2 regions of the Arthrobacter sp. NPDC057259 genome follow, and region 1 is predicted to be linked to the other one. Evidence: riboswitches for the same ligand, from Rfam matches in the RefSeq annotation. Region 1 holds a riboswitch; the other holds the start of a gene.

Region 1 (6,474 bases):
CGGCGCCCAGTGGGAGGGGGAGTCCGAAGAGCAGGTAGAGGGCCACGGCGCCGCCGACCACTTCGGCCAGGTCCGTGGCAGCCGCGACGATTTCGGCCTGGACCCAGAAGGCGCGCCGCCAGCCGGGACGCAGGCGTTCCCCGAGCAGTTCCGGCAGGCTGCGGCCGGTGACGATGCCCAGCTTGGCGGACTGGTACTGAACCAGGACGGCGACGACGTTGGCCACCACCAGCACCCAGACCAGCAGGTAGCCGAACTGGGCGCCCGCGGTAAGGTTGGCCGCCACATTCCCGGGATCCACATAGGCGATCGCGGCGACGAAGGCCGGCCCCAGCAGCCCCAGCAGGGCCCGGCGGGGCCCCTTCCTGCCACGGACCGGGCTCCGGCCGCCGGCGGCGGGATCCTGTTCGGCGAGGTGCAACATTGCAGGCTCCTGCGGCTGGTGGGTCAAATGAGTTCCGTATGCCTGAACAAAAAAGTTAGGCATACCGAAATCATAGGCTCAGACCTTCATCGCGCGCCAGCTTTGGGTGAGGTAGGGCAGGGCCAGCGTCTCGCCGGGACCATGACTGAGGTGCTCGTACAGGTACCACTGGAGGTTGGCCAGCACCTTGGCCCGGGTGGCCTCCCCGGCCCGCAGGAAGTAGCTGCGGGACTTGGCCAGCTCCAGGATCTCCTCCGGCGTCACCGGGTCCTCCCACCGGGTCAGGTGGCTCTCCAGCCCGGTGAATTCGGGCCCGACCGGTGGGCGGAACGAGGGTTTGTGGACGTCCCCGGCGTGCATGATTCGGGAGAGCCGGTGCACCCACGGCACGGAGGTGTCCAGCTGGTTCCAGATCAGCCCGAGCACCCCGTGCGGCCGCAGGATGCGGGCGGCCTCGGTGCTGGCCTGTAGTGGCTCGCACCAGTGCCAGGCCTGTGCCACCGTGACCAGGTCGAACGCCGACGCCGGGAGCCCGGTGTGTTCGGCGGTCCCCACCGTGGCCGGGACGCCCGGGAGCGCGGTGCGAAGCTGGTCCAGCATGTCCGCCGACGGGTCGACGGCGGCCGTGGCCAGGCCGCGTTCCACGAGGAGGGCGGTGAACTTTCCGGTGCCCGCCCCGACGTCGGCCGCGTCCCGGGCTCCGGCGGGGATCAGCCAGTCGGCGGAGTCGGCGGGATAGCCGGGCCGCACCCGGTCATAGTGTTCCCCGCCGTCCTGGAAGCTCGCTCCGAGCTCCTTCCGCCGGGTCTGATGCAGTTTGGGGCCGCCGCCTGCCACGTGAACTCTCCTTCGGCAGCTCGGGAAGATACCCGTCGAATCTACCGCACACCGGCTATTCGGGGCCGTCGAGGGTGCAGGGGGCCGCCCCGGCGGTGCCGGGGGTGTTGGGCGCCCAGTGCGGGTAGCTGCGGGTGTCGTTCGCCGGTACCCAGCGCCCGGCATCCACCAGGTAGTCCCAGCCCAGGCCGTCCCGCCGCAGCGTCCGCAGCGCGGCCAGCAGCCGCTCGGCGTCCTCGAGCCGGGAGCCCAGGCCGAAGCTGGCCCGCAGCGACCCGGCGGGCAGGCCCAGCCGCTTGAGCAGCGGATGCGCGCAGAACCTGCCGTCCCGCACACCGATCCCGTGCTCTGCGGACAGGTACGCGGCGACGAGACCGGCGTCGTACCCCGCGACCGAGAAGTTCACGACGCCGATGGTGCCGTGGCCCTCCCCGTGGTCGGTCTCCTCGAAGATGTGGTGCACGCTCACGCCGTCGATCTCCCGCAGGCCGTCGGCCAGGAAGGACCGGATGGCATCCTCGTGGCCGTGCCAGGATGCTTCGTCCAGGGCCGCGACCGCCTGGGTGGCGCGGGCCAGGGCGGCCGCGCCGAGGACGTTGGGGGAGCCGCCCTCGTGCCGGGCAGGTCCGGTGGTCCAGCTGACGGCGTCCAGCCGGGCGTCGCGGACGGCGCCGCCGCCGGCCAGGTGCGGCGTCCCGGCGTCGAGCCAGTCCGGCCGCCCGACCAGGACACCCGCGCCGAAGGGTGCGTAGAGCTTGTGCCCCGAGAAGGCGACGTAGTCGATGCCGTCGGCCGCGACGTCGATGCGGCGGTGCGGGGCCAGCTGCGCGGCGTCGACGACGATCCGGGCCCCGTGCTCGTGCGCCAGCGCCGCGAGCTCGCGGACGGGCAGGATCTCGCCGGTGACATTCGACGCGCCCGTGACCGCGAGGAGGCTGATGCCGCCGGTTGCCAGCTCGGCCCGGAGCCGCGCCAGCGTCCCGGCGAGGGTAGGCGCGGCGACGACGCTGCGGTGCGGAACCCCCTGCCACGGCAGCAGGTTCGCGTGGTGTTCGATGTCCAGGTACAGGACCTCGCCCAGGTGCCGGCCGCCGGCGGTGGGCAGGCACCCGGCCAGGAGGTTCAGCGAATCGGTGGTGTTCCGGGTGAAGATGACCGCGTCGTCGGCCCGGCCGCCGACGAAGTCCCGCACAATGGTCCGCGCGTTCTCGTAGACCGAGGTGCTCAGCTGGGAGGCGTAGCCGGCGCCGCGGTGGACGCTGGCGTAGTAGGGCAGGATCTCGTTGAGGTACGCGGAGACCACAGACAGGGCAGGGGCCGAGGCGCCGTAGTCCAGATTGGCGTAGCGGACCTGGCCGCCCTGGATCAGCGGCGCCTGGATCTCGGCGCCGGTCACGGCGGCCAGCGGGGCGCGCGCGGCGGATACAGCCGTGGAGATGGATGCTGGGGACGAAAAAATGGCAGTCGACATGGGACCTCGCTCGAGAAAGGACCCCGCGTGCAGGGGATCCGCGCTTGCCGGGTCCGCTCCGGACCGGCCAGGTCGTCACCCGGGGCACCCCGCCGCGAAAGGAGGGTTGCCGGCCAGCAAACCGGGGTTTAGCGCTGGCACTCGTGACCTGGTTCGAGCCTAGGACACATTGCCGCGCCCCGGAAAGGGGCGCGGCAATGTGAAGCGCTGTGTTACGCGGAACCGGCCCTTAGGGAAGGCGCGGTTTTAGAGCAGGTCGTCGAGGTTCGGATTGAGCCGCTTAAGAACCTCGGAGTGCAGGATCGAGTTCGTGGCCAGGGCGTTGCCGCCGAACGGGCCGTCCTCACCCTCGAGGGAGGTGAACCGGCCGCCGGCCTCGGTGACGATCGGGACCAGGGCGGCCATGTCGTAAAGGTTCAGTTCCGGCTCGCAGGCGATGTCGACGGCGCCCTCGGCCACCAGGCAGTAGGACCAGAAGTCGCCGTAGGCGCGGGTGCGCCAGACTTCCTCGGTCAGGCCCAGGAATTCGTCGAGGTTGCCGCGCTGCTTCCAGCCGCCCAGGCTGGAGTAGGAGAGGGAGGCGTCGGAGAGGTCTGAGACGTTGGAGACCCGCAGCCGGGTTGCGGCGGCCAGCGAACGGCCCGTGTAGGCGCCGGCGCCCTTGGCGGCCCACCAGCGCTTGCCGAGGGCAGGGGCACTAACGACGCCGACCACCGGCTCGCCCTCGTCTACCAGGGCGATGAGGGTGGCCCAGACGGGGACGCCGCGCACGAAGTTCTTGGTGCCGTCGATCGGGTCGATGATCCAGCGGCGGGAGCCGTGGCCCGAGCTGCCGAATTCCTCGCCCAGGACGGCGTCGCGGGGGCGGGAGCGGGAGAGCTGGCCGCGGATGGCCTCCTCGGCGGCCTTGTCGGCGTCGGTGACCGGCGTCAGGTCCGGCTTCGTCTCGATTTTGAGGTCAAGGGCCTTGAAGCGGCTCATGGTCTGGGAATCGACCGAGTCCGCCAGGACGTGGGCAAGGCGCAGGTCATCGTTGTAGCTCGACGCGGGTTGGCTCATGCTTCCAAACTACCGTCTAAACGCGCCCCGGCCGGGGAGGCCACGTCCCGGACGGCCGGATCGCCCGCGGGACGAATGGGTGACGTACGGTCAGGAGACCGTGCCCAGTTCCTTGGTCTCCTGGGCTTCCTGCCGCGGGTCGGTGCCCAGCAGCCGGCGCAGCGAGGCCAGCCGGGCCGGGCCGGAGGGTCCCGCGTGGCCGGCCTGCACCCACGCGTCCACACCGCAGTTGACGGCGGTGGCGTCGTGCTTGCAGCCGCGCTCGCAGTCCTCGGTGCCGGGGGCCAGGTCGGGGAAGGACCGCAGGATGCGGTCCGGGTCCACGTGGGCCAGCCCGAAGGACCTGATGCCAGGGGTGTCGATGATCCAGCTGCCGGCCGGGGCGTCCGTCACCTTCAGTGCCAAGGCGGAGGAAGAGGTGTGGCGGCCGCGGCCCGTGACGGCGTTGACGCCACCGGTGGCCCGTTCTGCCCCCGTGAGGGCGTTGACCATGGTGGACTTGCCGACGCCGGAGTGGCCGAGCATGACGGTGACCCTGCCGTCCAGGTAGCCGTGCAGTTCGGCGACGGCCGGGCCGTCCAACCGGGCGGAGAGGCCGTCGTCGGAGCGGGCGTCGATGCCGGAGGCGGAGGCGTCGGCCGTCTTGGAGATGATGACGGGCAGGTCGAGGTGGCGGTAGTTCGCCAGCAGCTCGGCCGGGTCCTTGATGTCGGCCTTGGTGATCAGCAGCAGTGGCTCGATCCCGGCGTCGTAGGCGGCCACCAGCGCGCGGTCGATGAAGCCGGTGCGGGGCTCCGGGTTGGCGGCGGCCACGACGACCACCAGCTGGTCCGCGTTGGCCACCACGGCCCGCTCGATCGGATCGGTGTCGTCGGCGCTGCGGCGCAGCAGGGTGCGCCGGTCCTGGATCTTCACCAGCCGGGCGAGGGTGTCCGGTTCGCCGCTGACGTTGCCGACGAGGGAGACGAAGTCGCCGGCCACCACCGGATTGCGGCGCAGTTCGCGGGCACGCGCGGCGATCACGGTGCGCTCTTCATCGGTGCCCTCGGCGACGACGGCGGTGTAGCGGCCGCGGTCCACCGTGATGATCCGGCCGGTCACGGCGTCATCGTGGCTGGGCCGGTCCTTGGTGCGCGGACGGGACCCCTTCTTGTTGGGGCGGATCCGGACGTCGGATTCGTCCCAGGAGTCAGTGCTGCGGGCCACCGGCGGCGTCCTTGTCTGCACTGGTTTCGTCTGTACCGGTGCCGTCGGCCGGGGTGAGCATGGTGGCCCAGAGCCGCGGGAAGTCCGGCATGGTCTTGGCCGTCGTGGCGATGTCCTCGACCTCGACGCCGGGGACGGCGAGGCCCAGGATGGCGCCGGCGGTGGCCATCCGGTGGTCGGCGTAGCTGCGGACCACCCCGCCATGGAGCGGCGCGGGCCGGATGACGAGGCCGTCGGCGGTTTCTTCAGCGTCGCCGCCCAGCCGGTTGATCTCGGTGACGAGGGCGGCGAGCCGGTCCGTTTCGTGGCCGCGCAGGTGCGCGATGCCGGTCAGGGTGGAGGGGCCTTCGGCCAAAGCGCAGAGTGCCGCGACCGTGGGGGCGAGTTCGCTGGTGTCGGCGAAGGTGCCGCCGCTGATGGACCGGCCGCCGGTGACGGTCAGGGTGCCGCCCTCGAGGCTGACGGTTGCACCCATCGCGGCGAGGATGTCGCGCCAGAGGTCGCCGACCTGCGTGGTGCCTTCCGGCCAGTCGGGGATGCGGACGGTTCCGCGGGTGGCGAGGGCCGCGGCGAGGAACGGTCCGGCGTTGGAGAGGTCCTGCTCGATCCTGCGGTCGAAGGCGCGGATGGGGCCGGGGGAGACGATCCAGTGGTTGGGGCGGGAGTCGTCGACGGTGACGCCGAGCTCCCGGAGCGTGGCGACGGTCATCGCGATGTGGTCGAGGCTTGGGACGGGCTGGCCGGGGTAGGCCGCGCTGCGGTGCTCCAGGTGCAGTCCCTCGGTGAAGCGGGCGCCGGCCAGCAGCAGGGCGGAGACGAACTGGGACGAGGCGCTGGCATCGATGACCAGGTGGCCGCCCCGGACCTCACCGGTGCCCTCGACGGCGAAGGGGAGGGCCGTCGCGGGGCCGCCGTCGGGCGCGGCGACGTCGACGCCGAGGCCGGTGAGGGCCTCGATGATGGTGCCCATCGGCCGCAGCCGGGCGTGGGGATCGCCGTCGAACACCGTCCGGCCCTGCCGGAGGGCGGCTAGCGGCGGGACGAAACGCATCACGGTTCCTGCCAGGCCGCAGTCGATGTCGGCCGACCCCGTGGACGCCCCGGCGGCAGCCGGCCGCACCTCGAGGTCGGGGCCGAACGCGCCGTCGCCGGGGACCTCCGTGATGGTCGCCCCGAGACGGCGCAGTGCCGCGATCATCAAGGCCGAGTCCCGCGAATGCAGCGGGGCGCGGAGCCGGGACGGGCCGTCGGCCAGGGCGGCGAGCACCAGGTAGCGGTTAGTGAGGGACTTGGAGCCAGGGACCGTCACGGTGGCGTCGACGGGGTGGCCGGCAAAGGGCGCAGGCCAGTGCGGGCCGCCCCCGGCGGGCACGGATTCAGCTGCGGCGGGGGCAGTACCAGTCATTGACGCTCTAGGCTCCGACGGCGTTGTCCACGGCCTTGCGAACCGCCTTGTCGGCCTTTTTCAGCTTCTTGC
Region 2 (6,474 bases), on a different contig from region 1:
CGGGCGGCGGAGGCGAGGGCGACTTCCTTCTCCTGCTCGCCGGTGGCCGGGTTGAAGACGGGGCCGTAGCGCTCGGCGTCGGAGACCAGTTCGCCGTTGATGACGTGGGGAATGCGTTCCATGGTGGTTCTCTTTCTTGGGGGGGGTTCCCGCGCTACTTGGCGGCTTCGAAGGAGCCGTCGACCAGCTTGACGATCGCGGAGCAGTCGGTGCCGGACTGGCCGCCGTCGATCAGCCGCTGGAAGAGCTGCTGGACGTGCTGGCCGATCTCCAGCGGGGTGCCGGTGTCCTGGGCTGCACTGATGGCCAGGCCGATGTCCTTGTTGGCCAGTTCCGCGGTGAAGGTGGGGGCGAAGTCGTTGTTGGACGCGGCGGTGGGGACGACGCCGGCCACCGGGTACCAGGTGCGCAGCGCCCAGCTGTCGCCGGAGGAGACGGAGGCGATGTCCCAGAAGACCTGCTTGTCCAGGCCCAGCCGGTCGGCCAGGACGGCGCCCTCGGCGGTGGAGGCGAGGTTGATGAAGAGCATCAGGTTGTTGCAGATCTTGGCGGCCTGGCCGGTGGTGGCCCCGCCGGTGGGGATGATGTTCGCGGCCATCGGGCGGATGAACTCGGTGGCGTCGGCGACGGCGTCGGGCTTGCCGCCGATCATGAAGGTCAGGGTGGCGGCCTTGGCGCCGCTGATCCCGCCGGAAACCGGGGCGTCGACGAAGCGGAAGCCGGCCTCGGCCGCGGCGTCGTGCAGGGCCTGCGCGGAGGCGATGTCAATCGTGGAGGAATCCACCAGCAGGGTAGTGGTGTCCGCATGGGCCAGGACGCCGTCCTCGCCGAGGTAGACGGCGCGGGCGTGCTCGCCCTTGGGCAGCATGGTGAAGACGACGTCGGCGCCCTTGACGGCCTCGGCGATGCTGCCGGCGGGGGCAACTCCCCCGGCCTCGGCGGCCGCGACGGCTTCCGGGTTGAGGTCGAATCCGCGGACCTCGTGTCCGGCCTTGGCGAGGTTGACGGACATGAATCCGCCCATGTTTCCCAGTCCGATCCAGGCGACAACTGCCATGGCTAAAGCTCCTTTGCTTGGTGTGGCTGACGGTTCCGTGCGGAACTCCCCGCGCTTCGGCGGGGCACTGTGTCCACCATCACACCCTGTTACAGTGCAATCAAGAGAAAAAAGCGAAGATGCCATGTGCAGCCATGCACATTGCCCCGTAAGTACCGAGAGGCCCGGACCGTGAACCGCCTGCCCAGCCCCGATGACCTGCTGATCCTGCTGACCGTGGCGCGGCTGGGCCGCTTCAACGCCGTCGCGGAGACCCTGGGCACCACGCACACCACCATCTCGCGCCGGATCCTGGCGCTGGACAAGCAGCTGGGCGGCCGGACCCTCGAGCGCACTCCGCAGGGCTGGGAACTGACCGAACTCGGCGGCCAGGCGGTGGCGGCGGCGGAGGCGATCGAGGGTACCCTGAGCGCGCTCAGCGGCCGGATTGCCCGGCGGGATGACGTGCTGGCCGGGCTGGTCCGGATCAGCACCCCCGACGGTTTCGGCGCCGAGTTCGTCACGCCGGCGCTGGTCCGTCTGCAGCGCGAGCATCCGCAGCTGAACGTGGAGGTGCTCAGCGCCACCCGCAAGGTCAGCCAGAACCGCTCGGGCGTGGACCTGGAGGTGGTGGTGGGCAACCTGGAGGTCAGCAGCGCCCAGACCATCTTCCTGGCCAACTACTTCCTGCGGCTGTACGCCAGCCCGCAGTATGTCCGGGAGCACGGGACGCCGGAGACCCTCGACGACGTGCGCCGGCACGGCTTCGTCTCCTACGTGGAGTCCGCCCTGCAGGTGGCCGAGCTCGGCCACCGGTCCACGCAGCTGCCGATGCCCCGGTCCAGCTTCCAGGCCACCAGCATCTTCGCCCAGCTGGAGGCGGTCCGGCGGGCGGCCGGGATCGGGCTGCTGCCCAACTTCCTGGTGGTGGGCAAGGAGGGGTTCGTCCCGGTCCTGCCGGCCGACTTCCAGCGCCAGCTCCCCATCTGGGCCGCCGCGCGGGCCGAGTCGCTCCGCTCGGCGCCGGTGCAGGCCGTGCTGGCCGCGCTCCGGGCCGAGATCGCCGAGCGGCAGGACGTGCTGACGGGATAGCCCCGAACAGCGGCAGCCCCCGTCCCGCGGTGCGGGGACGGGGGCTGCCGGTGAAGCTGGTCGTTCGTTACGTCTTGCCTGCTACTTCTTGCCTGCGGCAAGGAGGTCGGCCGTGCCCTGCGCGTCGGCGGCGTCGACGTCGTGCAGGGAGATGCCGCGGGTTTCCTTCAGGAAGAGCACCGCGACGGCGGTGATCGCGCAGGCGATCGCCAGGTAGATGGCAACCGGGACGGAGGACTTGTACTCGCCCAGCAGCGCCACTGCGATGATCGGGGCGAGCGAGCCGGCCACGATCGAGGTCACCTGGTAGCCGAGGGAGACGCCGGAGTAGCGCATCCGGGTCGGGAACATCTCGGCCATGATGGCCGGCTGGCCGGCGTACATCAGGGCGTGGAACAGCAGGCCGATGATGACCGAGGCAAGGATGATGAAGTCGTTGCCGGTGTCCATCATCGGGAAGGCGAAGAAGCCCCAGGTGGCACCGAGGACGGCGCCGGCCATGTAGACCGGGCGGCGGCCCAGGCGATCGGACAGCCGGCCCACCATCGGAACCACAGAGAAGTGAATGGCGTGGGCGATCAGCAGCAGCATGAGGATGCGGGTGGTGTCGGCGTGGACCACGGTCTTCAGGTAGGTGATGGAGAAGGTGACCACGAGGTAGTAGAGGATGTTCTCCGCGAAGCGCAGGCCCATGGCGGTGAAGACGCCGCGGGGGTAGCGGCGGAAGACCTCGGCGACGCCGTAGCCCTTGTGGCCGGCCTCGACCTCCTTGCGGGCCTCGAGGAAGATCGGGGCGTCGTTGACCTTGGTGCGGATGTAGTAGCCGATCAGGACGATCACGGCGGAGAGCCAGAAGGCCACACGCCAACCCCAGCCGAGGAAGTCGGCGGAGGACAGGACCGAGGAGAGGATGAACAGCACCGCGGTGGCGAAGAGGTTACCCAGCGGCACGGCGGACTGCGGCCAGCTGGCCCAGAAGCCGCGGGACTTGCTGGGGCTGTGCTCGGCCACCAGCAGGACGGCGCCGCCCCACTCACCGCCGACGGCGAAGCCCTGGGCGAAGCGCAGGAAGACCAGCAGGGCCGGAGCCCAGTAGCCGATCTGGGCGAAGGTGGGCAGGCAGCCCATCAGGAAGGTGGAGACACCCACCAGGATGATGCTCAGCTGCAGCAGCTGCTTGCGGCCGAACTTGTCACCGAAGTGGCCGAAGACGATGCCGCCGATGGGGCGGGCGACGAAGCCGACCGCGTAGGTCAGGAAGGCGGCCAGGATGCCGTCCAGTTCGGTCTGGGAATTGGGGAAGAAGGCCTTGCCGAAGACCAGGGTTGCGGCGGAGGCGTAGAGGAAGAATTCGTACCACTCCACCACCGTTCCGGCCATGGAGGCGGCGACGACTTTCTTGAGGCCGGACGCCTTGACGTCGGTTTCCTCTGCGCGCCTCGCGGCGGCGTTTTCCGTGCTCATAAGAACTCCTTCGGTGTCGCCATCGACACCCTGCGGCTTACTGGGCTGACTCCGTGTGAGTTGGACCACACGCGGTCATTCTCCACGAGTATGGAGTGTCACCGCCGCAGCCTCAACGACCAATCGCGCAGAGCCTATCTGCAAAATTGCACACCGGCACCCGGGACGAGCCGGCGAAGAAGCCGTGGTGCTCAGGCGAAGAACGCCTCCCGGAGGACGCCGCCGAGCTGGCCGATCTCGGTCAGGAACCCGTCGTGGCCGATCGGGGCCGAGATGACGTGCATGGGCACCTCCCCCGGCAGGGCCGCCGCGAGCTCCCGGGACTGTTCGGGAAAGTACAGCCGGTCCGAGTCCACGGCGGCGATGAAGAACTCGGCGGTGGCCCCGGCGAGCGCCTGCCGAAGGCTTCCGCGGCCACGGGCGACGTCGTGGCTCATCAGCGCCTCGGTGATCGCGATGTAGCTGTTGGCGTCGAAGCGCTGCACCAGTTTGTTGCCCTGGTGGTCCAGGTAGCTCTCCACCTGGTAGCGGCCGCGGCCGGACAGCGGCCCGGGCGCGAGCGGTGTCTCGCCGTCCTGGCCGGTCCGGCCGAAGCGGCCCTCCAGTTCGGCGGCCGAGCGGTAGGTGATGTGGGCGATCCGCCGGGCCAACGCCAGGCCGTCATGCGGCTCGGGGCCGCCGTAGTAGTCGCCGCCATTGAAGCGCGGGTCCTGCCGGATCGCGAGGGTCTGGGCCTGGGCGAAGGCGATCTGTTCGGCGGTGCTGTAGGCGCCGACGGCGATCACGGCGCAGCGGCGCACGCGTTCCGGGTAGCTGACGGCCCACTCCAGGGCCCGGGCGCCGCCGAGGGAGCCGCCGAGCACGGCGTGCCATCGGTGGATGCCCAGCGCGTCGGCCAGCCGGGCCTCGGCGGCGGTGCTGTCGCGCAGGGTGACGAGGGGGAAGCGGGATCCCCAGGGCCGGCCGTCGGGCGCCGGCGTGGACGGGCCGGTGGAGCCGTAGCAGCCGCCGAGGATGTTGATGGACACCACGAAGTACCGGTCCGTGTCCACGGGCGCGCCGGGGCCGGCGAGCTGTTCCCACCAGCCGGGCTCCCCGCCGGCGCCGCGGGTGACGTGGGTGTCCCCGGTCAGGGCGTGCTCGATCAGGACGGCGTTGGAGGCGTCCGCGTTCAGGGTGCCCCAGGTCTCGTAGGCGAGCACCACCTCCGGCAGGACGGCGCCGGATTCGAGTTCCAGGGCGCCGACGGACAGGTACCGCACGGTGCCTTCGGGGGCGGCGGCGTTTCCTGCTGCGGGACTGGTGGCGGGTACACCCGTTCGGGTGACGGCAATCGTCATGTTAAAAGACCTCACTTCGCGCTTGCCTGCCGTCAGTTGACCGGCAGGCCAGGTCTTCACCCGGGGCACCCCGCCGCAAAAGGAGGGTTGCCGGCCAGCAAGCCGGGGCTGTCGCTGGCACTCATGACCTGCACCGAGTGTACGAAACAGGGCGGCGTCCTGGCGAAGATTGTGACTTCCATGTGACAGCCGCCCGCCCGGCCGCGCCGTTTCCCCCACCTTTGAAGGCCAAGGCCGGCGGGTCGCCGCGGACACGCCGCGCCGGCCGCCGTCGGGCCCGCAAAGGTGGGGAAATCCGGCGGGGGTCCCGGGCCTAGCCGGCCTTCGCGGCGCGGAAGCCGGCGTCGAGGTCCGCCAGGATGTCGTCGATGTGCTCCAGGCCCACCGAGAGCCGGACCAGGCCCGGGTGGACGCCCGCCACCGCCTGCTGCTCCGGGCTGAGCTGGCTGTGCGTGGTCGACGCCGGGTGGATCACCAGCGAGCGCACGTCGCCGATGTTCGCCACGTGCGAGTGCAGCTCCAGGGCGTCGACGAAGCGTTTGCCGGCCTCCACTCCCCCGGCGATGACGAAGGAGACGACGGCGCCCGTGCCGCGCGGACCGTATTTCCGGCCGCGCTCGTACCAGGGGCTCGAGGGCAGCCCCGCGTAGGCGACCGATTCGACGTCCTCCCGGCCCTCCAGCCATTCGGCCACCCGGGTGGCGTTGGCGACGTGCCGCTCCACCCGCAGGCTCAGCGTCTCGATGCCCTGGGCGATCAGGAAGGCGTTGAAGGGCGCGACGGCGGAGCCGAGGTCGCGCAGCAGCTGGACCCGGGCCTTGAGGATGTAGGAGAGGTTGGCCCCCAGTGCGCCGTCCGCGCCCAGGTCCCGGGCGTAGACCAGGCCGTTGTAGCTGGGGTCGGGGGTGTTGAAGCCGGGGTACCGCTCCGGGTCCGCGCCGAAGTCGAACTTTCCGGAGTCCACGATCACACCGGCGATCGCCGAGCCGTGGCCGCCCAGGTACTTCGTGGCCGAGTGCACCACGATGTCCGCGCCCCACTCCAGCGGACGGATCAGGTACGGCGTGGCGAGGGTGTTGTCCACGATCAGCGGCACCCCTGCCTGGTGGGCCACGTCCGAGATTCCCTCGATGTCCAGGACGTCCTGGCGCGGGTTGGAGACCACCTCGCCGAAGAAGAGCTTGGTGTTCGGCTGCACCGCCTCGCGCCACTGGTCCAAGTTGTCCGGGTCCGCCACGAAGGTCACGGAGATGCCGAACTTCTTCAGAGTGTGGGCCAGCAGGTTGTAGGTGCCGCCATAGAGGCTGGGGCTGGCCACCACGTGGTCCCCGGCTTCGGCGATGTTGAGGATGGCGAAGGTTTCCGCCGCCTGCCCGGAACTGAGCAGCAGCGCGCCGAGGCCGCCCTCCAGGCTGGCGATGCGCTGTTCGACCGCGTCCTGGGTGGGGTTGCCGATTCGGGTGTAGATGGGGGCGAGCTCGGCCAGGGCGAACCGGTTCGCGGCGCTCTCGGCGCTCGGGAAGACGAACGACGTCGTCTGGT

Evidence for each region. A riboswitch is a leader RNA that binds a small molecule or an ion and turns the genes downstream of it on or off. The one in region 1 is predicted to bind S-adenosylmethionine.
Region 2: another riboswitch for S-adenosylmethionine. It lies ahead of ACFUCU_RS09780 (homoserine O-acetyltransferase); the one in region 1 lies ahead of ACFUCU_RS00180 (aminotransferase class V-fold PLP-dependent enzyme).

Annotation. Positions count from the first base shown of each region.
Region 1 is NZ_JBHUYA010000001.1:40,353-46,826, forward strand. It holds gene ACFUCU_RS00170 (Nramp family divalent metal transporter) at 1-424, opposite strand, end outside; gene ACFUCU_RS00175 (class I SAM-dependent methyltransferase) at 503-1,261, opposite strand; gene ACFUCU_RS00180 (aminotransferase class V-fold PLP-dependent enzyme) at 1,317-2,732, opposite strand; SAM riboswitch class IV at 2,768-2,881, opposite strand; gene hisN (histidinol-phosphatase) at 2,979-3,791, opposite strand; gene ACFUCU_RS00190 (ribosome small subunit-dependent GTPase A) at 3,882-4,997, opposite strand; gene aroA (3-phosphoshikimate 1-carboxyvinyltransferase) at 4,981-6,402, opposite strand; gene ACFUCU_RS00200 (DoxX family protein) at 6,410-6,474, opposite strand, start outside.
Region 2 is NZ_JBHUYA010000005.1:94,775-101,248, forward strand. It holds gene ACFUCU_RS09760 (CoA-acylating methylmalonate-semialdehyde dehydrogenase) at 1-122, opposite strand, end outside; gene mmsB (3-hydroxyisobutyrate dehydrogenase) at 155-1,057, opposite strand; gene ACFUCU_RS09770 (LysR family transcriptional regulator) at 1,229-2,128, shown strand; gene ACFUCU_RS09775 (MFS transporter) at 2,210-3,592, opposite strand; gene ACFUCU_RS09780 (homoserine O-acetyltransferase) at 3,784-4,932, opposite strand; SAM riboswitch class IV at 4,946-5,061, opposite strand; gene ACFUCU_RS09785 (bifunctional o-acetylhomoserine/o-acetylserine sulfhydrylase) at 5,246-6,474, opposite strand, start outside.